DNA from 2 places in the Caldanaerobacter sp. genome. Region 2 is predicted to be linked to the other one. Evidence: riboswitches for the same ligand, from Rfam matches in the RefSeq annotation. Region 2 holds a riboswitch; the other holds the start of a gene.

Region 1 (11,125 bases), on a different contig from region 2:
TTGACAAGAACCCAAAGCGCAGAGCAATGCCTCCACAGGATTCATCCCTTTATTTGTACCGCCTAATTCTTTTGGCTCATCCATCACTATCTTAAAGCCTCTTACCTCACTTTCAACTGCTAAACCTTCTGGCAACTTTCGTGAAACTGCTTTAAATGTTTCAATTGCCATTTAAGACTCCTCCTTTTTATATTTATCGCATTTTTATCATTTTAGACGGCTTTTAATGGATTTTACTTTACAGCCTGTTCTAAAACCTTTATAGCCTCAGTCGCATATGCCACACCAGGTCCTCCACTCATAAGTACAGCTACTCCCAATGTCTCCATTATTTCTTCTTTTGTAGCTCCTGCCTGAAGTGCAGAATTCACATGAGCAAGTATGCAGTAAGAACACCTAATTGCAACAGCAATTCCAAGCGCAATAAGTTCCTTTTCTTTGGCAGACAACGCTCCATTTTTTGTAGCGGCATGATGTAGTTCATTAAAAGCCTTCATCACCTCAGGAATTTCTTTTCCCATCTCCCCCATTATTCTCTCTAAATCTCTCATATCAAGGTTTGCCATAAAATCACCTCCATTTTTAGTGTTTCTCATCTAAACAAATATCATACAGTTTTTCCTCCCTTCCCCTATGGGAGGGGGTAAAAATTTGATAAAATAAAAACGACAATTATTTAACAATTTTGTTTGATTATATTTTATCACTCTTACGTTAAAAATTCAACAAGCTCAGGTAAAAAAAAGAAAAAATTTTTCAAAACATCACCTCAATCAAATTATCAATAGTTATATTTGCCATATAATCTTGAAGATTTATCTTCGAAAGAGCCTTCCTCACCTCTTCCTCAGAGTGTTTTACGCCTTTTAATAAATCCTCCACTTGAGAAACATCGTACTTCCCAAAGAAATCTCCGTATATTTTTATATCTTTTATTACACCCTTTTCTACGTTTAGGTTGACTTCTACAGTACCGCCGGGGAATTTTTTCTCATGCTTCATTTTATAATCGGGGGAAGACCCGAAATTCCACTCCCAAGTGCCGTATTTCTCTTCCACCAATTTGTTTATCTTCTTTATATCTTCTTCTGTAAATTCGTACATTTCTCCTCCGCCTGTTTGCTCTTTTATGTGTTCCATTATTAAATTTATAAATTCCTCTATGGTGATAGGCTCTTTTAAATATTCGCTTATATTCGCCACCCTTTTAGAAACAGATTTAACCCCCTTATCTTCAAATTTAACAGGCCTCACCTTCAAAGCAGCCGACAAGTCTGTAATGTTTGAAGAAAAAAGCAAAGTCCCATGATGCAAAATCCTATCCTTGTAATAATACTGAGCATTTCCAGATATCTTTTTCCCATCGATTGTTATATCATTTCTCCCAGAAAACTCTGCCTCTACTCCTAATTTTCTAAGAACATCTATAATAGGCTGTGCAAACCTTTTAAAATCTGTAAATCCACCCTCATCTGCATTTACAATAAACGTAAAATTCAGATTGCCTAAATCGTGAAAAACAGCGCCTCCCCCTGATAATCTTCTGACAACGGGAATTTTGTGTTCTCTTACGTAGTCTAAATTTATCTCTGCTAAAGTATTTTGATTTTTGCCAACTATTATGCTGGGTTCATTTCGCCATAGCATGAAACATTCATCTTTGAATTCTTTTAAAACGTATTCTTCTGCTGCCAAGTTGAAATAGGGATTTGTATTTTTATTATAAATATACAGCATGCCATCCACCCCTCGTCTCAGATTTAACAATTCTTGACTTTGCTTTCAGCTGTAATATATAATGATGGTAAAAGTATAGCATAATTTTAAAAAAAATTGAATACTGTCTAGATGAAGATAGCGAGAGATTATCTTCCATAAATGGAAGATAGCCGAAGGGGAAATACAAAGGCCCGCCAAGCCTTTGTAGAAGCTCTCAGGCGGCAGGATCGCTATCGGATAGGCCTCTGGAAAGCCTCGTAAAGAGCGCCGAAGGGGCAATACATATGGGAAGCCATATGTAGAAGCTCTCAGGTACAAAAACAGAGGAACTGTGATGGCAGTATATCTTATTGTGCGCTTTCACAGGCTCCTCTGTTTAATTTTTTTATGAAAGGGTGTGATAGTTTGGATAATCTCAAAAAAACCCCATTGTATGAAATTTATCCTAAGTACAATGCAAAAATAATAGACTTTGCCGGCTGGGCAATGCCAGTTCAATTCGAAAGTATAATCTCTGAACACGAAGCCGTGAGAAATGCGGCAGGCCTTTTTGATGTATCCCACATGGGAGAAATTATCGTAAAGGGAAAAGACGCATTCCCCTTCCTCCAAAATCTTATCACAAATGACCTTTCTAAATTAAATGCCAATCAAGTGCTTTATGCTTTTATGTGTAACCACAACGGAGGAGTGGTTGACGACCTTTTGGTTTATAAATACTCTAATGACTACTACCTTTTAGTAGTTAATGCAGCAAACATAGAAAAGGATTACAAATGGATGCTGAACAATGCAGGAATATACAAAGTGGAAATCGAAAACATCTCAGACAAAATAGCTGAGCTCGCGATACAAGGACCAAAAGCAGAAGAAATACTTCAAAAATTGACAGATGAAGACCTCTCCCAGATTAAATTTTTCTATTTCAAGGATAAAGTAAAAATTGCTGGTGTAGAATGTTTAGTTTCTCGTACAGGTTACACTGGTGAAGACGGATTTGAAATTTACATGCCAAACGAGTATGCTGTCACCCTGTGGGAAAAAATTTTAGAAGTAGGAAAAGATTACGGTCTCAAGCCGGCAGGTCTTGGAGCAAGGGATACACTTCGCTTTGAAGCAGGTTTGCCTCTTTATGGAAATGAATTAGGAGAGGACATAACTCCTTTAGAAGCAGGTTTAGGCTTTTTTGTAAAATTTGATAAGGGAAATTTCATCGGAAAAGATGCCCTTTTAAAACAGAAAGAACAAGGTTTAAAGAGAAAACTTGTGGGCTTTGAAATGATAGACAATGGAATTCCTAGACACGGGTATGAAGTACAGGCTGATAATCAAAAAATTGGCTATGTGACTACGGGTTATTTCTCTCCAACTCTTAAAAAGAACATAGGGCTTGCTTTGATTGACTCGAAATACGCCCAAATAGGAAATCAAATTGAGGTAATAATAAGAAATAAACCGCTCAAAGCGGTAATAGTTGATAAGAATTTCTACAAGAAAAATTATAAAAAATAGGAGGGTTTGAACATGGAAGTTTTAGAGGGACTTTATTATTCAAAAGACCATGAGTGGGTAAAAGTAGAAGGAGACAAGGCATACATAGGAATCACAGACTATGCTCAGCACTCTTTGGGAAACATAGTGTACGTAGAACTTCCAGAGGTAGGTGCTGAACTTTCTGCTGGAGATGTACTTGGAGTAGTAGAATCTGTAAAAGCCGCTTCAGACGTCTACACTCCAGTAGACATAAAAGTGCTGGAAGTAAACAATTCTCTGGTGGAGGACCCATCTCTTATAAACAATGACCCATATGGAAGCTGGATGGTGATAGGAGAGCTTAAAGACAAATCTCAGTTAGACAAACTAATGAAGGCCGATGAGTATAGAAAATTCTTAGAGGAGGAGTGATAGTTATGTTTCCGTATCTCCCTATCTCCTCCGAAGATGAAAAGGAAATGCTAAAAACCATAGGAAAAAACTCTATTGAAGAATTATTTGAAGTCATCCCAAAAGAGGTTAGGCTAAATCGCCCCTTAAATTTGGGAAAACCCATGTCAGAGCTGGAGGTTAGAAAGCGCTTAGGAAGTTATGCAGATGAGAATAAAAATTTAGGCCAGCTTGTAAGCTTTTTAGGCGCAGGAGTGTATGACCACTACATTCCATCGATTGTAAAACACATAATCTCAAGAGCTGAATTTTACACGGCTTATACCCCCTATCAGCCAGAAATAAGCCAAGGAACACTACAAGCCATTTTTGAATATCAAACGATGATAACAGAACTTACAGGAATGGAAGTCACCAACGCTTCTATGTACGATGGAGCAAGTGCCTGTGCAGAAGCCGCAATGATGGCCTGTGATGCTACAAAAAGAAAATCCGTGATAGTTTCAAAAACCGTAAATCCAGAGACAAGAAAGGTTTTAAAAACCTATATGCACTTTAGAGAAGTGGAAGTAGTAGAAATAGAAGATACGGATGGAGAAACTGACATTGAAAAATTAAAAGAAGTGATTAGCCCAAACACCGCAGCAGTCATAGTACAATACCCCAACTTTTTTGGAATAATTGAAAACTTGCAGGAGATTGAAAAAATAACCCATGAACAAAAGGCTATGCTCATAACCTACGTGCATCCAATATCTCTAGGAATTTTAAAATCTCCTGGAGAAATCGGTGCAGACATAGCAGTAGGAGACGGACAATCCCTTGGGAATGGACTTAATTTTGGAGGACCGCATTTGGGATTTCTGGCAACTACTCAGAAGCTTCTTCGCAGAATGCCTGGAAGAATAGTAGGTCAGACCAAAGATGTAGACGGGAAAAGAGGATTTGTTTTAACTCTTCAGGCAAGAGAACAGCATATAAGACGAGAAAAAGCGACTTCAAATATATGTTCCAACCATTCATTAAATGCTCTAACAGCAGCAGTGTACTTGGCTACAATGGGCAAAAAAGGTATTAAGGAAGTAGCTTACCAGTGCTTGCAAAAAGCCCATTACGCTTATGCAGTACTCACTCAATCAGGCAAGTATAAACCAGCTTTTAATAAACCTTTCTTCATGGAATTTGCTTTAAAAACAGACAAAGATGTAGCCGAAATAAACAAAAAGCTTTTGAATGAAGGCATACTGGGCGGTTACGACCTCCAGAGAGATTACGAAAAATATAAAAATGTAATGCTGCTTGCATTTACTGAAAAGAGAACAAAAGAAGAAATTGATAGGTTAAAATCTCTCCTGGAGGTGATGTAGAATGTTAAAAGAGTACAACAGCCTCATATTTGAACTTTCAAAAGAAGGCAAAAAGGCTTATAGTCTTCCACCCCTTGATGTGGAAGAAAAGCCTTTAGAAGATATAGTACCTAAGGAAATGCTCAGAGAAAAAGAAGTGAATCTACCCGAAGTGAGCGAAGTGGACGTAATAAGGCATTACACTCTGTTATCTCAAAAAAACTATGGAGTGGATATCGGATTTTACCCATTAGGCTCCTGTACCATGAAATACAATCCTAAGATCAATGAAGACATGGCTTCTCTTCCCGGCTTTACAGAACTTCACCCGTATCAGCCAGAAGATACGGTGCAAGGCGCATTAAAGCTCATGTACGAGCTAGAAAAGGCTCTTTGCGAAATCACAGGCATGGATAAGTTCTCTCTACATCCTGCAGCAGGAGCCCATGGCGAACTCACTGGTTTGATGATAATCAAAGCCTATCATGAACACAGAAACGACAAAAAGCGCAAAAAGATAATAGTGCCTGATTCTGCCCACGGTACAAATCCAGCTAGCGCAGCAGTTGCTGGTTTTGATGTAATTGAAATCAAATCTACTAAGGATGGAGCAATTGATATTGAAGCCTTAAAAGCCGTCTTGAATGAAGAAGTAGCAGGTCTCATGCTTACAAACCCTAGTACGCTCGGTTTGTTCGAGGAAAACATAGTAGAAATAGCAAAACTTGTTCATGAAGCGGGCGGACTGCTTTATTACGATGGAGCCAACTTAAATGCCATAATGGGTATAAGTCGCCCGGGAGACATGGGCTTTGACGTAGTACATCTAAATCTTCATAAGACCTTCTCAACTCCTCATGGTGGAGGAGGACCCGGTTCAGGTCCTGTAGGAGTTAAAAAAGAGCTGGCTGATTTCCTGCCTGTACCGACAGTGGAAGAAAAAGATGGAAAATATTATCTCGACTATGACAAGCCTCTTTCTATAGGCAAGGTTAGAAGTTTTTATGGAAACTTCAATGTGCTAATAAAGGCTTACTCTTACATTCTCACTATGGGAGCTGAGGGATTAAAGAAGGCAAGCGAACTAGCAGTATTAAACGCCAATTACTTAAAAGAAAAGCTAAAAGGACATTACAAAGTAGCAGTAGACAAGACTTATATGCATGAATTTGTATTGGCAGGACTTGCTGAAAAATCTGGTGATGTAAGAACCCTAGATGTAGCAAAGAGGCTCATAGACTATGGTTTCCATCCTCCAACTATCTACTTCCCTCTCATCGTCGAAGAAGCTTTAATGATAGAACCTACAGAAACAGAAAGCAAAGAAACGCTAGATGCTTTTGCGGAAGCCCTCATAAAAATAGCACAAGAAGCAAAAGAAACTCCAGAACTTTTGAAAGAAGCTCCTCACAATACACCTGTGAGAAGACTAGATGAAGTGTTGGCAGCAAGAAATCCTGTCATAAGATGGACAAAATAGAGGAGGACCATCGAGAGCTGGGGGAATAAAAAAGCGGGGTATCACCCCGCCTTTTATTTTCCTCTGCTTCTTGTAGCCACATCGAATATAACAGCTGCCGCCAACACAAGCCCTAAGATTATATACTGAAGTGAAATATCTACTCCCAAGAGGTTCATTCCGTTCGTAAGCGTCGTCATGACAAAAGCTCCAATGAGAGAATTCACAACTTTTCCAACACCGCCGCTTGCTGATACTCCTCCTATGAAGGCACCAGCAATAGCATAGAGCTCAAACAAGGTTCCTGCAGTGGTAGTCGCCGACTGCAACCTCGATGCAAAAAGGACTCCTGAAAGTCCTGATAAAAATCCCATAGATGCAAACACTATGAGAGTTATCTTGTTAACATCTATACCGCTTAATGCAGCGGCTTCAGGATTCCCTCCCACTGCGTATATGTGCCTTCCCAGAACCGTCCTATTTGTTATAAAACTATATACAGCTGTCACAATCAAAACTATCACAAAAGTCCAGGAAATTCCTCTATAACGAGCCAAAGTAAAGGTCAGATACAAGAGAAGCCCGCTTATAAATACCATTTTTATCAAAAACATATCCCATGGAATTACATCAAATCCTCTTCTTGCTTGTTCATTTCTGTTTTTCAATGAAAAATATACGATGAACACTACCCCTATTATCCCTATTAAAATGGTAAGCTTATGGAAACCCGGCATGAAATTTTGCAAAAAGGGTATATCAGGTATAAAGTCATTTCCTATAGCATTAAAGGTTTTATTAGTTATTATTATGGTGCCAGGCCCTTTTGTAGCAAGAAGAAGTGCTCCTCTATAAGCCAGCCATCCTGCCAGAGTTGCCACAAAAGCTGGAATCCTCAAGTAAGCAACCATAGAACCATTTAAAAGCCCTGCTAAAGTTCCCAATATAAGCACTATCAATATAGCAGTAAAAGCCGAAAAATGATGAAATTGCATCAGAATAGCTGCAATCGCTCCTAAAAACCCTGATAAAAATCCTACTGAAAGGTCTATATGACGAATAACTATTATTAAAGTTTCACCAATCGATAACACGGCTATATAACCTGTCTGGTCTACCAAATTGCTTATATTAACGGGAAGTAAGAAATCGCCACCAGAGAGAATTGCAAAAACTAACATTATGGCCAATAGGGCTATGAACATTGCATAATCTCTCACATTTTCTCTTAAAAAATCCTTTAAATGTTCATAAAAAGACTTCATTCTGTTAAACCTCCCTCTAGATAACTGCGTAGGCCATTACTTTTTCTTGGTCTGCTTCGTCTCCTTTGAGCTCCCCTGTTATTCTGCCCTTGCTCATCACGTATATCCTGTCGCTTAATCCCAGTATCTCTGGCAGCTCAGATGAAATGAGTAAAATAGCCTTTCCTTCTTTTGCAAGCTGTCTTATTAATGTGTATATCTCGTACTTAGCCCCAACGTCTACTCCTCTAGTAGGTTCATCTAATATTATGACTTCAGGTTCAGCAAAAAGGCCTTTGGCTACCAATACCTTTTGCTGGTTTCCTCCACTTAGCGTTGATACTTTTACCTCTACATGTCTGGCTTTTATTCCTAATTTTTTCTGAAACTCCTGAGCCACAGCTATTTCTTCAAGGTCATCTATAACAGTCCCTCTTGTCAAAGCCTTTAAATTTGATAGAGTTATGTTTTCTTTAACTGTATTTATGAGAATTAACCCTTTTTGCTTTCTGTCCTCAGTAAGGTATAAAAGTTTATGCTTTATGGCATCGGCCGGTTTTTTAAAATGCACCCTTTCTCCTTTTAAAAATATATCTCCCTGCACAAAGTATCTATAAGGATTGCCAAAAAGACTTAGTCCCAATTCCGTTCGACCGGCCCCTACCAAACCAAAAAGCCCTACTATTTCTCCCTTTCTCACCTTTAGATTTACATCTTTCACAATATATCTCCCTGTCCTGGGATCAATGGCGCTTAGGTTTTTAACCTCCAGCACTACTTCATCAGTAGGTTTAGAGAGAGGAGGGGGATAGAGATTGGTAATCTCTCTCCCCACCATGTGCTTTATTATTTTTTGCTCATCGACTTCTTCTCTTTTACAGTCAAAGTACGCCACAGTTCTTCCATCTCTTAACACTGTTATAGAATCTGCCACCTTTAGAACTTCTTTTAGCCTGTGGCTTATGAGTATTATAGTAACACCCTGATCTTTTAGCTCTTTCAGCAATTCTAATAAGTTTTCACTTTCTGTTTCACTCAAAGCTGAAGTTGGTTCGTCCAGAATGAGCACCTTTGGCTTTTTAGAAAGAGCTTTGGCTATTTCCACTAACTGCTGCATGCTGACACTCAAATCTTTAGCTTTTGCCGTGGGGTTAATTCCCTCTCCTTTGACTTTTTTAAGCAATTCCTTAGTAAGCGAAATTTCTTCTATTACATCGACAACTGCTCCTTTTCTTATTTCGTTGCCCAAAAATATATTTTCATACACCGTCATCTCTGGAACAAGAGACAATTCCTGATGAATTATAGAAATACCCGCTTTTTCACTGTCTTTTATGCTGTAAAATCTCACAGGGTTACCCTCAAGGAGGATTTCTCCTTCATACTCACCATAGGGGTAGACCCCGCTTAAAATCTTCATTAAAGTGCTCTTTCCTGCACCGTTTTCTCCTACTAAACAGTGAATTTCATTTGGATATACCTTGAAGTTTACGTCAAACAGCACCTGTACACCAGAAAAGCTTTTGCTCACATTTACCAGTTCTATAAGCGGGGCACCCATTTTTACACCTCCTCAATTATTTAGGCCACTTAAAGTCGCTTTCTTTATAGTAACCAGAGTCTATGAGAACCTGCTTTACATTGTTCTTATCCACAACCTGGACAGGTGAGGGCTTGGATGGAACATCCTTTACTCCATTGTTATAAGTCTTCGTAGACTCAGGTGTACCGCCTTTGAGGTAAGTGAGAGCCACATTTATAGCGTCTTTAACCAGTATTCTCACATCCTTGAAAACAGTCATAGACTGTTTGCCATCGATAATATACTGGATAGAAGGTTTCTCTGCATCCTGTCCTGTAATCACATAGCTCTTGATATCAGGGTCTGCTGCAAAAGTATCTGCTATAGACCTAGCAGTTCCATCATTTGGAGCAAGGATAAATACATTTCCTTTGAGATCTTTAGGTGCTTTTGCTAAATTAGCCTGAGCCAGGTTCTTAGCCGTATTAAAATCCCAGTTCGTGGTAATCTGTCCTATTATATCTGCCATTTCTTGACGACTTAAATCCTTTTTGTCTTTTAAAGCATTTGCCTTATCAGAATTTGCGATCACAAAAGTGCCATCAGCAATCTTGGGCTGCAAAACTTCCCATGCACCTTGGAAGAATAAAAAGGAATTATTGTCAGACAAAGCTCCTGCATAAAGGTAAAGGGGATTACCTTTCCCAGTAGCATGGTCTACAAGGTACTGTCCCTGTTTCTGCCCCACTTGTACGCTGTCAAAAGTTACATAATAGTCTACCGCATCCGTATTAAGTATCAAGCGGTCATAAGAAATCACCTTTACTCCAGCCTTTTTAGCTGCCTCTGCGGATGCTGCAGCAGCATTAGCATCATGAGGACATAAAATCAAAACTTTAATACCTTTGCTCAAAAGTGTTTCTACATTGGCTTTCTCTTTTGCAGGGTCCCCTTGGCTGAAAAGTATCTCTGCAGCATAAGGAGTGTCTTTTAAAGCATCCTGAAATCTAGTCTCATCTTGTATCCATCTTGGCTCATCTTTTGTAGGCAAAACTATTCCAATAGCTAACTGTTTACCTGAAGAACCTGAACTGGTCGCGGATTGTTTTGAAGAAGAACACCCTCCTAAAAAAGCAGTTACAACTAATAATAAAGCAGTTAAAACAAGTAAAAGTTTACCTCTGTTGTACATTTTTCACCCTCTCCTTAATTTTAAATTTGCATAATATAAATTCTACTTCACCTCAAAAATCACCTCTGAAAGTTTTTTTGTTATCCTTTACTTTTTTATTTTTCTTGCTCTTTCACTTTTCTCTTAGCTGTAATTTTTTAAGACAAAAAAAATACAGGGTATAAACCCTTCATCTTAAAGAACCTGTATTTCTGTAAACCTGATCCCTAGTATGAAATCCATCCTTTATCACTGTATCATCGATGTTTGACCTGTCAACAGGAATAGGCTCTATGACATAGTAAGGTACGTAATACTTGCCGTCATATATGGTATTTTTTAAATCCAATTTCTCTCCTCTGGCAAGCTTGATAGCCATTCTAGCTGTAGCCTCTGCAAGTTTATCAATAGGCTTATACACAGTCATAGCTTGTGTTCCTTCAACTATTCTCTGACAAGCCGCAAGATCTGCATCCTGACCCACAACCGGAATTTTTCCTGCCAGTCTGTGTAAAGCCAAAGCTTCTATAATGCCACCTGCCAGCGCATCATCCCCTGCTATAATAGCATCTACTTTTATCCCCTTTTGTAGCACTTCGTCTGTCACATTAAAGGCATACTCTGACATCCAGTTTGGCGCCCAGTCTTCTTTCACAATTTTTATGTCTCCCCTATCTATAAAAGGTTTTAATACGCTGTCATAACCTTCTTTTATCATCTTGGTATTATTATCGGTAGTAGCTCCATTTACAATGAGGTAATTGCCCCTAGGAACTCTCT
Region 2 (11,125 bases):
GGCAGAGCAGATACAATTATTAGGTAAAAATGTAACTATAATAGAAGTGGCAGATAAACTTCTCTGGCAGGCTTTTGATCCAGAGTTTAGTGATATGGCAGAAGCCAAGCTGAAAGAGCATGGAATAAAAGTTCTTACAGGCACTAAAGTCACGCGATTCATAGGAGATAAAAAGGTAAAGGAAGTAGAGATTGACTCTGGTGAAAAAATAAAGGCAGATGTCGTAATTGTTGCTATGGGTGTAAAGCCTAATACAAAATTAGCCGAAGAGGCTGGCATTAAAGTTAATGAAAAGGGTGCAATAACTGTCGATGAGTACATGAGGACAAATGACCCAGATATTTTTGCAGTAGGTGACTGTGCAGAAAAGAAATGTTTCTTTACGAGAAAGAATGTTCCAATACTTTTAGCTTCTATTGCAGCTAATGAGGCTAAAATTGCTGGAGTTAATGCATTTGAGTTGAGATTGGTAAGAGAAAACAAAGGAACTATAAGTGCTTTCTCTACAAAAATATACAATACAGCTTTTGGGGCAGCAGGTTTGACAGAGACTCAGGCTAGAGCAGAAGGATTTGATATAATTGTGGGAGAATTCAATACAATGGATAAACATCCTGGAACCTTGCCAAACACTATGAACGTAAAAATAAAACTGATTTTTTCAAGATGTTCTGGTGTTATGCTTGGAGCCCAGCTAGCTGGAGGAGATAATGTAGGCGAGATGATAAATATTTTAAGTGTAGCAATTCAAAAAGGTACAACTGCTTCAGAATTGGCTACTTTCCAGGTAGCAACACATCCCCTTTTAACTCCATCTCCAGTCTCATATCCTATAAGCTCAGCTGCTTTGGATGCTTTGGCAGCTTTTTGTCAAAGGAGAAGTTAAGTGATATAATAAGAATAAAGAGTTATAAAAGGCAGGTTTTAAAACCTGCCTTTTATAGTAAATTTGGAGAGGAGGAATTGTTTATGGAACGAACTGTTGATGCAAGGGGTAAAAATTGCCCCATCCCTGTTATTATGACTAAAAAAGCTCTTGAAGAAATGGAGGAAGGTAAAATTCTAGTGATCGTAGATAACGAAACAGCAAAAGAAAACGTTTCTAAATTTGCCAGAGGTATTGGTTGCGAGGTAGCCGTTGAAGAAAGGGACAATGGATTCTATATAAATATATATAAAAAAAGGATTATGAAAGAAGAAATACAGGATGAGTATGTAGTGGTTATAACCTCGGACAAATTTGGCGAAGGCGATGAAAGACTAGGGAAGATGCTCATGAAGAGTTTTATTATTTCATTGAAAGAACAAATTAAAAGGCCCAAGAGTGTGATCTTTATAAATAATGGTGTAAGACTTACTACAGAAGGCTCTGAAGTCATTGAAGAATTAAAAAATTTAGAGAAAGAGGGGATAGAAATCATATCTTGTGGTACGTGCTTGGACTTTTATGGGTTAAAAGAAAAACTTCTCGTAGGTACTGTTTCTAACATGTATTCAATAGTAGAAAAAATGACGACTTTAAGGGTGGTAAAAGCGTAATGTTTCTATTGACATTGGTAAATAAGTGGATTATAATATAAGTCGAAAGATATTTAACAAACAATTTAATATTAATGGGATGAAGAATGCGGGAGAGCCCCTAATTGGGAGCCGAAGGAGCAAGCGGGTATATGGCCTGTATACTCGTGAAACTCTCAGGCAAAAGGACCGCATTCGGACTGTATCCCGGAGAGCCTCTAGAGAGGCACCGAAGGAGCAATTCTTCCAGTAAGAAGAATCTCTCAGGTAAACAGACGGGGAATAAAAGGCGCAAAGTCCTTTTATTCCCCTTTTTGGTGATATTATGAAATACGTTATTGTCACAAATAACCCTCTAGTGAGAGATGTATATCCTCAAGATTGTGAGTTTATTGAAGGAACAATTGTTAATGTATTGACAAGGTGTAGAGACCTCATCCATAAAGGGTATGTCTTAATGTCCCATCCTCTTGCAGGAAATGTAAAACCAGATTGTTCTCCCTTTAAATCCGTTTTGCTCAAGGAAAGTAAAGGTACCGTTGATTTTAATAGTGTGGTGATAATTGAAGGATGCCTTCTTAAAGTAAAAGAGATAATAGAGAAGGAAGGAATAAATTATATAGAGAATGAAAAGGTTTTAAATGACCTTGCCTACCTTGATAAAGAATTGATAAAAGAAGTTATAGAAACTTTTAGAGAATAGCGAGGTGAAATTGTGTCTACTTTATATGATTGCCTCATAATTGGTGGAGGACCTGCTGGACTATCTGCAGCGATTTACGCTTCAAGAGGGAAGATGAATACCGTAGTTTTTGAAAGAAGTAAGATTGGAGGCCAAGCTGCTATAACGGATGACATAGAAAATTATCCCGGTTCTGTGGAAGAGGCGACAGGACCTAAAATTGTAAAGAGGATGAGAGAACAGGCGGAATCTTTTGGAACTCGTTTTGTCATGGAAGAAGTCAAAAAAATAGAATTGAGCGAAAAGATAAAAAAGGTTATAACTACAAAAGGCTGTTATGAAGGAAAGACTATTATAATTGCTACAGGAGCGGAACATATGAAATTAAATGTGCCAGGAGAAGAAGAATTTATAGGCAAAGGAGTTTCTTATTGCGCAACCTGTGATGCAGATTTCTTTACTGATTTGGATGTGGTAGTGGTAGGGGGAGGGGACTCTGCTGTTCAGGAGGCGTTATACCTCACTAAATTTGCTAAAAACGTTACAATTATCCATAGAAGAGATAAGTTAAGAGCAAACAAATGTTTACAAGATAAGGCTTTTAAAAATCCCAAAATAAAATTTCTGTGGGACAGCGTAGTGGAAAGGATAGAAGGGGATGGGATAGTAGAGAAAGTTATAGTGAGAAACGTCAAAACAGGAGAGTTGAAGGAAGTAAAAACGGATGGGGTGTTTATTTTCATCGGGATGAAGCCTTGTACGGAGATCTTTAGGGGGTTAATTGAAATGGATGAAAGAGGATATATTTTAACCGATGAAAATATGAGGACAAATGTTGCAGGGGTTTTTGCTGCAGGAGATTGTAGAGTGAAATTATTAAGGCAAATTGTGACAGCAGCGGCAGATGGGGCTATAGCAGCAGTAGCTGCTGAGAGATATATTGAAGAATTGGAATGTTGATAGGAGGTGAGAATGGGTGATCGAAGTTAATAAAGATAATTTTGATGAAGTAGTAAAAAAGGAAGAAAAATTGGTTTTAATTGACTTTTGGGGACCAAAGTGCGAACAGTGCCTTGCTTTAATGCCTGAAGTAGAAAAGTTAGAGCAAAAATATGCTGATAAAGTTAAATTTTGCAAATTAGACGCTTCACAAAACAGGAGATTGTGCATTTCTTTGAAGGTATTAGGACTTCCAACTTTTCAGCTTTACAAAAATGGAGAAAAAGTAGATGAAATATCAAAAGATGTGACAGTAGAGAAGATTGAGGAGATGATAAAAAAGCATATTTAAAGGAGGTGATTTTATGAAACTGGAGATAGGAAATATTTATATAAAGGATGTTGTGTTTTCTGATACAACAAAAGTAAAAGATGGAGTGCTTTACTTAAATAAAGAAGAAATAATTAAAGCTTTAAAGCAAGACAGCAGATTAGAAAGAGTAGATATAGAAATTGCAAAGCCGGGAGAAGAAGTGAGAATAATACCGGTAAAGGACGTAATTGAACCGCGTGTCAAAGTTAGAGGGAAAGGAGGAATATTTCCAGGGTTTATAAGCAAGGTAGAGACAGTAGGAGAGGGTAGGACCCATGCCTTAAAGGGGACAGCTGTGGTGACGACTGGAAGGATTGTAGGATTCCAGGAAGGCATAATTGACATGTCAGGGGAAGGTGCAAAATATACTCCTTTTTCCAAGCTTATAAATATCGTAGTGGTGTGTGAACCCGTAGAAGGGCTTCCAAAACATGAACATGAGGAAGTTGTAAGAATAGCTGGTTTAAAAGCAGCAGCTTTGATAGGGGAAGCTGGAAGAGATGTAGAACCTGATGAGATAAAGGAATATGAAACTTTGCCACTTTTGGAAAGTGTGAAAAAGTATCCCGATTTGCCTAGAATAGGGTATATTTACATGTTACAGAGCCAGGGGTTGCTTCACGATACTTATGTGTATGGAGTTGATGCTAAGAAAATTGTTCCAACTTTCATTTATCCTACAGAAGTGATGGACGGGGCTATAGTCAGCGGCAATTGCGTTTCAGCCTGCGATAAAAATACCACCTATGTTCACATGAATAATCCCATCATAGAAGATTTATATGAAAAGCATGGCAAAGAGATAAATTTTGTGGGAATAATCATAACAAATGAAAATGTCACGCTAGCGGACAAAGAAAGGTCTTCTGATTATACAGCCAAATTGGCAGAATACCTTGGGCTTGAGGGAGTCATTATTTCAGAAGAAGGTTTCGGGAATCCAGACACAGACTTGATAATGAATTGTCGTAAGCTGGAAGAGAAAGGAATAAAAACGGTCCTTGTTACAGATGAATTTGCAGGAAGAGACGGTTTGTCTCAGTCTTTAGCAGATGCAGACCCGAGAGCAAATGCTGTTGTAAGTACAGGAAATGCAAATGAGATAATAAGGCTCCCAAAAATGAAAAAGATTATAGGGCATATAGAAGCAGCAAATGTAATAGCTGGTGGTTTTGAGGGAAGCGTTAAAGAAGATGGCAGCATAGAGGTAGAATTACAGGCTATTACTGGTTCTACTTCTGAAGTGGGATTTAATACACTGACTGCAAGAGAATATTAAAGGGAGGTAGAAAGAATGTTAGAAGGTAAGAAAGTGATAATAGTAGGCGATAGGGATGGAATACCAGGTCCTGCCATTGAAGAATGTATAAAGACAACCGGGGCTGAAGTGGTGTTTACTGCAACTGAATGCTTTGTCTGAACTGCTGCAGGAGCAATGGACCTGGAGATCCAGGGTAGGATTAAAGAGTTAGCCGAAAAATACGGTCCGGAAAATGTAGTAGTAATTTTGGGAAGCAATGAAGCAGAAGCTGCAAGTTTGGCTGCAGAAACGGTTACAAATGGAGATCCTACCTATGCAGGTCCGCTGGCAGGGGTCCCGTTGGGACTCAGAGTTTACCACATATTAGAAGAGGAAATAAAGAAGGAGATAGACCCCAATGTGTATGATGAACAGGTCGGCATGATGGAGATGGTGCTGGATGTTGAGGCAATTTCTAAAGAAGTCAGGTCTATAAGAGAACAGTATTCAAAATATTAAGTTTTCCTCGAAAGGAGGAGATAATTTGTTAAGGGTTGTCCATTATTTAAATCAATTTTTTGGTCAGATTGGAGGAGAAGACAAAGCTTCAATTCCACCCATGGTGAAAGAAGGACCCGTAGGCCCGGGAATGGCTTTTAAAAGTTCTTTTGGCGATAAAGCAGAGATTGTAGCAACAATAATCTGTGGGGACAGCTATTTTAACGAAAACATTGAAAAGGCTACACAAGAAATTCTGCAGATGATTGAAAAATATAAGCCTGATCTTTTCATAGCTGGTCCTGCTTTTAATGCGGGAAGGTATGGAACAGCTTGTGGCACCGTTTGTAAAGCCGTCCAAGATAGGTTTGGCATCCCTGCGGTTACTGGAATGTATCCTGAAAACCCAGGAGTTGACCTGTATAGGAAGTACGTGTATATTATAAAAACTACTGATTCGGCAGCAGGGATGAAAGATGCGGTTTCTAAAATGGCAAGGTTAGCCTTGAAATTAGGTCTTAAAGAACCCATAGGTACGCCTGACGAAGAAGGATACATTCCAAGAGGAATGAGAAAAAATGTATTTGCTGAAGAAAGAGCCTCAAAAAGAGCTGTTGAGATGCTCATCAAAAAGTTAAAAGGAGAGCCTTTTACCACGGAATATCCTATGCCTGAATTTGACAGAGTTCCTCCTGCTAAAGCCGTGAATGTCAAAGAGGCGCTGATCGCACTTGTCACTTCAGGCGGAATAGTTCCTAAGGGCAATCCAGACCACATAGAATCTTCCAGTGCTTCTAAGTACGGCAAATATAGCATAGAAGGAATAGATAATTTAACAAGTGAAACCCATGAAACGGCTCATGGAGGGTATGACCCTGTATACGCCAATGAAGATCCTGACAGGGTGCTTCCGGTTGACGCTTTAAGGGAATTAGAGAGGGAGGGCAAGATTGGCAAGCTTTATAACTACTACTATGCTACTGTGGGAAATGGCACTTCAGTAGCTAATGCGAAAAGATTTGCTCAAAATATTGCCAAGGAATTGCTTGAAGCCAAAGTGCAGGCTGTTATTCTAACCTCTACCTGAGGAACCTGTACTCGTTGCGGTGCAACGATGGTAAAAGAGTTGGAAAGGGCAGGTATACCAACAGTTCACGTTTGCACTATAATTCCGATTTCTAAGACAGTAGGTGCGAATAGAATTGTACCAGCAGTAGCTATACCACATCCATTAGGCAATCCTTCTCTTGGGGCTAAAGAAGAATATGCTTTAAGAAAAAAAATAGTAGAAAAGGCTCTAAAAGCTTTAGAAACGGATATAGAAGGGCAAACTGTTTTTGAATAAAATTTTATGCAGCTCTTTTTAAAAGAGCTGCAATTTCATGTGAAAGGAGTGGCGCTGATGAATCCAGTGATAAAAGGATGCAGTCATATTTTGGTTCATGTGCCTAACGTGATGCTGGAAGCAGGTACAACTCAGATATTAGAAAGAGAAAACAAGAATTCTGATTATCTTTTAAAAATAAATGATTATATAAGGTCTTATGAAGACTGTATTTCTTACCCACCGAATCAATCTTATATAGGGAATATATATCCTGATAAACTGAATGATATTCCACGGCCATGGTACCAAAATTCATTACCTCCCAATAGATTTGGGCCATTTGGAGAGATAATGCCTGAGGATGAGTTTTACGCTTTGATGCAGATAGCTGACGTTTTTGATTTAGTGCTTTTGGAAAAAGACTTTGTAGAAGAAGTTAGAAGAAAATTAGAAGGACATCCATTGATCGGTGAGAAAGATTTGTCAAGATTAAAAGGAGGAGTTTCTTTAGAGGAGATAGAGAGGCAGATAGAAAATAAGGCGGTACCTCTTAGATTTAACGGCAAAATAGTTGGATGTGTGAAGAAAGCCCATGACAAAGATATAACTCTTTCCTCCCATGTAATGTTGGAAAATCTGGCCACAAAGGCTTCTGCAGTACTGGCCTTTAAGCATTTGTTAAAAAATACAGGGATGAGTCCGGAAGAAATAGACTACATACTAGAATGTTCAGAAGAAGCGTGTGGAGACATGAATCAGAGAGGTGGCGGGAACTTTGCAAAAGCCATCGGCGAAATTGTAGGTTGCAGTAATGCAACAGGTGCAGATGTAAGGGGATTTTGCGCCGGACCTGCCCATGCCCTTTTGAGTGCTGCGGCATTAGTAAAAGCAGGTGTTTTTAGAAATATAGTTGTAGTGGCAGGTGGGGCTGCTGCTAAACTGGGAATGAATGGAAGGGACCATGTTAAAAAAGGGTTGCCTGTTCTTGAGGATGTGTTGGGCGGATTTGCTGTGCTGATTTCTCAAGATGATGGCGTAAGCCCGATTATTAGATTAGATAGCATTGGAAAGCATACAATAGGGGCAGGTGCTTCACCTCAGGCTGTTATGCATGCCCTGGTGATAGAACCTCTTGAAAAGCTGGGGCTTAAGATAACGGAGGTTGACAAATATTCAGTTGAGATGCAAAACCCAGAGATAACAGAACCAGCAGGTGCAGGAGATGTCCCTAAAGCTAACTACAAGATGATTGCAGCACTAGGTGTGAAGCGTGGAGATATAGAAAAGAGTCAAATAGATGAATTTATACTAAAACACGGAATGCCTGGTTTTGCTCCTACTCAGGGGCACATTCCTTCAGGTGTTCCTGCATTAGGACATATAAGAGAAAAAATACTAAAGGGAGAAATTAAAAGAGCTATGATAATAGGAAAAGGAAGTCTCTTTTTAGGGCGCATGACAAATCTGTTTGACGGGATTTCAATGATTATAGAAGCAAATGCGGGGCAAAAAGAAGAAAAGGGAGTTGAAGAAAAAGAGATAAGGAAGATGATAGCTAAAGCTCTGAGGGACCTTGCAGAGCATCTCATAGGTAGTGAGGTGTAAAAAATGAACAAGAAAGTAATTGCAGAGATTTTTAATCAAATGGCGGATTTTGTTGAGAGGGGGGAATACAGCAGAAAAATAAGAGTAGGAATAACTACCTTAGGCAGTGAACATGGAAGTTCTGAAATAATCCTGGGAGCTATGATGGCGCAAGAGAGGTTTAGTGATGTCGAAGTTGTACTCATCGGGGATAAGGGAGATAGTGACTTAAAATGTTATGAAGCAAAGACACTTGAAGAATGCCACAAAATAATGGAGGATTTATTAGATAGAAAAGAACTGGATGCCTGTGTCACAATGCATTACAATTTCCCTCTTGGTGTTGCTACAGTAGGAAGAGTGGTGACACCTGCGAAAGGTAAGGAAATTTTGATAGCTACCACAACAGGTACAGCTGCTTTTGATAGAATAGAAGCTATGGTGAGAAATGCTGTGTACGGCAATATTGTGGCAAAAGCGTTGGGGATTAAAAAGCCTAGAATAGGAATCTTAAATGTAGATGGTGCAAGACAGGTTGAGCGGATTTTGCTTGAGCTTCGGGAAAGAGGTTATGACATAGACTTTGCAACTTCTATAAGGCAGGATGGCGGCTTGATAATGAGGGGGAACGACCTTTTGTCCGCTTCCTGTGATGTTATGGTGACGGACACACTTACAGGAAATATCATTGTAAAGATTCTCTCTGCTTATACTACGGGAGGAGACTATGAAGCGTTGGGATATGGTTATGGACCGGGGATAGGTGAAAACTATGAAAGGCTTATACTGATTTTATCTCGAGCTTCTGGAGCTCCTGTAGCTGCTAATGCCATAAGGTTTGCGGCGGATTTAGTAAAAGGGAACATCTTTGAAATTGCATCAAAAGAGTTTGAATTAGTTAAAAGAGCAGGATTTGGGGATGTAATAAAAGGGTTGAAGAGTAGAGAAATATCAGAGAAGCAAATTTCTATTAAAATACCTAAGAAAAAACCAGTTACAGAAGAGATCTCTGGGATTGATGTTCTGGAGCTTGAAGATATGGTGAAACTCTTATGGGAAAAAGGAATTTATGCAGAGAGTGGTATGGGCTGTACAGGGCCTGTTATACTTGTAAGCAAAGAGGATTATGAAAAAGCATTAGAAATTCTCAACAGGCGGTAATTTTCATAGTGACAAGGCCCTGGGCCAATTTACAAAATAGAAAGGAGGTATTAGCTATGATAGAGAGAATAAAGCTTACACAATTGTCAAAAAGCGCTGGTTGAGCAGCTAAGATTGGCCCTGAGGCCTTGGCACAGGTTCTGTGCCAGTTAGAAGTCTCTTGGAATGAAAATTTGCTAGTTGGCTTGAATACCAATGATGATGCTGCTGTGTACAAATTAAAGGAAGACATTGCGGTAGTCCATACAGTTGACTATTTTACTCCTGTGGTGGATGACCCTTATGACTTCGGGCAGATTGCGGCGGCAAATGCCTTAAGTGATGTATATGCCATGGGTGCAGTTCCTTTGCTTGCGCTAAACGTGGTGTGTTTTCCCGCTGCTTACATTGACGTGCTGAAAGAAGTGTTAAGAGGTGGAAATGACAAAGTGAAAGAAGCTGGAGCTTTAATAGCAGGAGGCCATACTATTGAGGACGAAGAACCTAAATACGGATTGAGCGTCACAGGAATTGTGCATCCTGAGAAGGTGATAAAAAATTCTACTGCTAAACCGGGAGATGTGCTGATTCTCACAAAGCCCCTGGGAATTGGTGTTATAAATACTGCCATAAAAGGAGAAATGTGCCCATCTGAAACATATTTATTGGCAGTGGAAGTTATGAAATATTTAAATAAAGAGGCTTCTGAAATAATGAAAGAGGTTGGAGTTAACGCATGCACCGACATAACAGGTTTTGGACTTTTAGGGCATGCCTATGAGATGGCTTTTTCCAGCGGTGTTACTATTGAATTTGATAAAGATTCTATTCCTTTGATTGAAGGGGCGAGAGAATTGGCTCAAATGGGGTTAATCCCTGGGGGATGTTATAGGAACAAAAAATATTTGAAAGGGAAAGTTTGCATAGAGGTGGAAGAAGACGAGGTCATTGACCTTATGTTTGACCCTCAAACTTCAGGAGGATTGTTAATATCAGTGTCAGAAGAGAAAGCAGAGGAGCTTTACCAAAGGCTTAATAAAAAGTTAAAATTTGGAGCTTTTATTGTAGGAAGGGTGAAAGAAAAGCAAGAATACGATATTTATGTCAGATAACTCCGAAGAGAGGAGTTGCGCTATGGAAGACTTGTACAAAGAACTACCCTCAGTAGATGAGATACTCAGAGAAGGGAAAATAAGTGAGTTTTTAAAATTCAATAAAAGGGAAGTAGTCAAAAACTGTATAAGGGAAGTCCTCGAAAGGTACAGAGAAAAAATTAGAAGGGGAGAAGTGAAAAAGATTGACATAGAAAAAATTTTAGAAGATGTGGTAAACCATATTGAAGAGAAAAAGAAAATGAGCTTGAGGAGGGTAGTGAATGGAACAGGAATTATTCTACACACAAATCTTGGAAGAGCTCTATTCCCTCCTCAAGTGAAAGAACATCTGTTAGATATAGCCTTTCGATATTCCACTTTAGAGTATGATGTGGAAAAGGGAGAGAGGGGATCCAGGTATTCCCATGTGGAAAATCTTTTGTGTGAACTTTTGGATGTGGAAGCGGCTTTGGTCGTAAATAATAATGCAGCTGCTGTGCTCCTTGCTCTTAACACCCTTGCTAAGGGAAAGGAAGTTATAGTTTCAAGGGGACAGCTTATTGAAATAGGAGGATCTTTTCGAATTCCCGATGTAATGCTTCAAAGTGGAGCCATTTTAAAAGAAGTGGGAACCACAAACAAGACCTACGATTTTGATTATATAAATGCTATTACTGAGAATACCGCTCTTCTCTTAAAAGTTCATACCAGCAACTACAGGATTGTAGGT

The links. A riboswitch is a leader RNA that binds a small molecule or an ion and turns the genes downstream of it on or off. The one in region 2 is predicted to bind glycine.
Region 1: it holds a riboswitch for glycine, as region 2 does, so the genes downstream of both, gcvT (glycine cleavage system aminomethyltransferase GcvT) here and ACPLVE_RS05320 (GrdX family protein) in region 2, are expected to answer to the same signal.

The regions. Positions count from the first base shown of each region.
Region 1 covers NZ_JBNATX010000038.1:4,765-15,889, reverse strand. Annotated here, with positions in the region: gene ACPLVE_RS09625 (OsmC family protein) at 1-171, opposite strand, end outside; gene ACPLVE_RS09620 (carboxymuconolactone decarboxylase family protein) at 234-566, opposite strand; gene ACPLVE_RS09615 (lipoate--protein ligase) at 757-1,737, opposite strand; glycine riboswitch at 1,849-1,959, shown strand; glycine riboswitch at 1,962-2,046, shown strand; gene gcvT (glycine cleavage system aminomethyltransferase GcvT) at 2,107-3,231, shown strand; gene gcvH (glycine cleavage system protein GcvH) at 3,244-3,624, shown strand; gene gcvPA (aminomethyl-transferring glycine dehydrogenase subunit GcvPA) at 3,630-4,970, shown strand; gene gcvPB (aminomethyl-transferring glycine dehydrogenase subunit GcvPB) at 4,972-6,429, shown strand; gene ACPLVE_RS09590 (sugar ABC transporter permease) at 6,483-7,673, opposite strand; gene ACPLVE_RS09585 (sugar ABC transporter ATP-binding protein) at 7,690-9,213, opposite strand; gene ACPLVE_RS09580 (sugar ABC transporter substrate-binding protein) at 9,230-10,366, opposite strand; gene ACPLVE_RS09575 (sugar ABC transporter substrate-binding protein) at 10,536-11,125, opposite strand, start outside.
Region 2 covers NZ_JBNATX010000012.1:10,593-21,717, reverse strand. Annotated here, with positions in the region: gene ACPLVE_RS05330 (FAD-dependent oxidoreductase) at 1-886, shown strand, start outside; gene yedF (sulfurtransferase-like selenium metabolism protein YedF) at 970-1,539, shown strand; glycine riboswitch at 1,619-1,720, shown strand; gene ACPLVE_RS05320 (GrdX family protein) at 1,844-2,221, shown strand; gene trxB (thioredoxin-disulfide reductase) at 2,234-3,160, shown strand; gene trxA (thioredoxin TrxA) at 3,177-3,491, shown strand; gene ACPLVE_RS05305 (glycine/sarcosine/betaine reductase component B subunit) at 3,505-4,791, shown strand; gene grdA (glycine/sarcosine/betaine reductase complex selenoprotein A) at 4,807-5,271, shown strand; gene grdB (glycine reductase complex selenoprotein B) at 5,297-6,595, shown strand; gene grdC (glycine/sarcosine/betaine reductase complex component C subunit beta) at 6,653-8,182, shown strand; gene grdD (glycine/sarcosine/betaine reductase complex component C subunit alpha) at 8,186-9,322, shown strand; gene selD (selenide, water dikinase SelD) at 9,406-10,413, shown strand; gene selA (L-seryl-tRNA(Sec) selenium transferase) at 10,436-11,125, shown strand, end outside.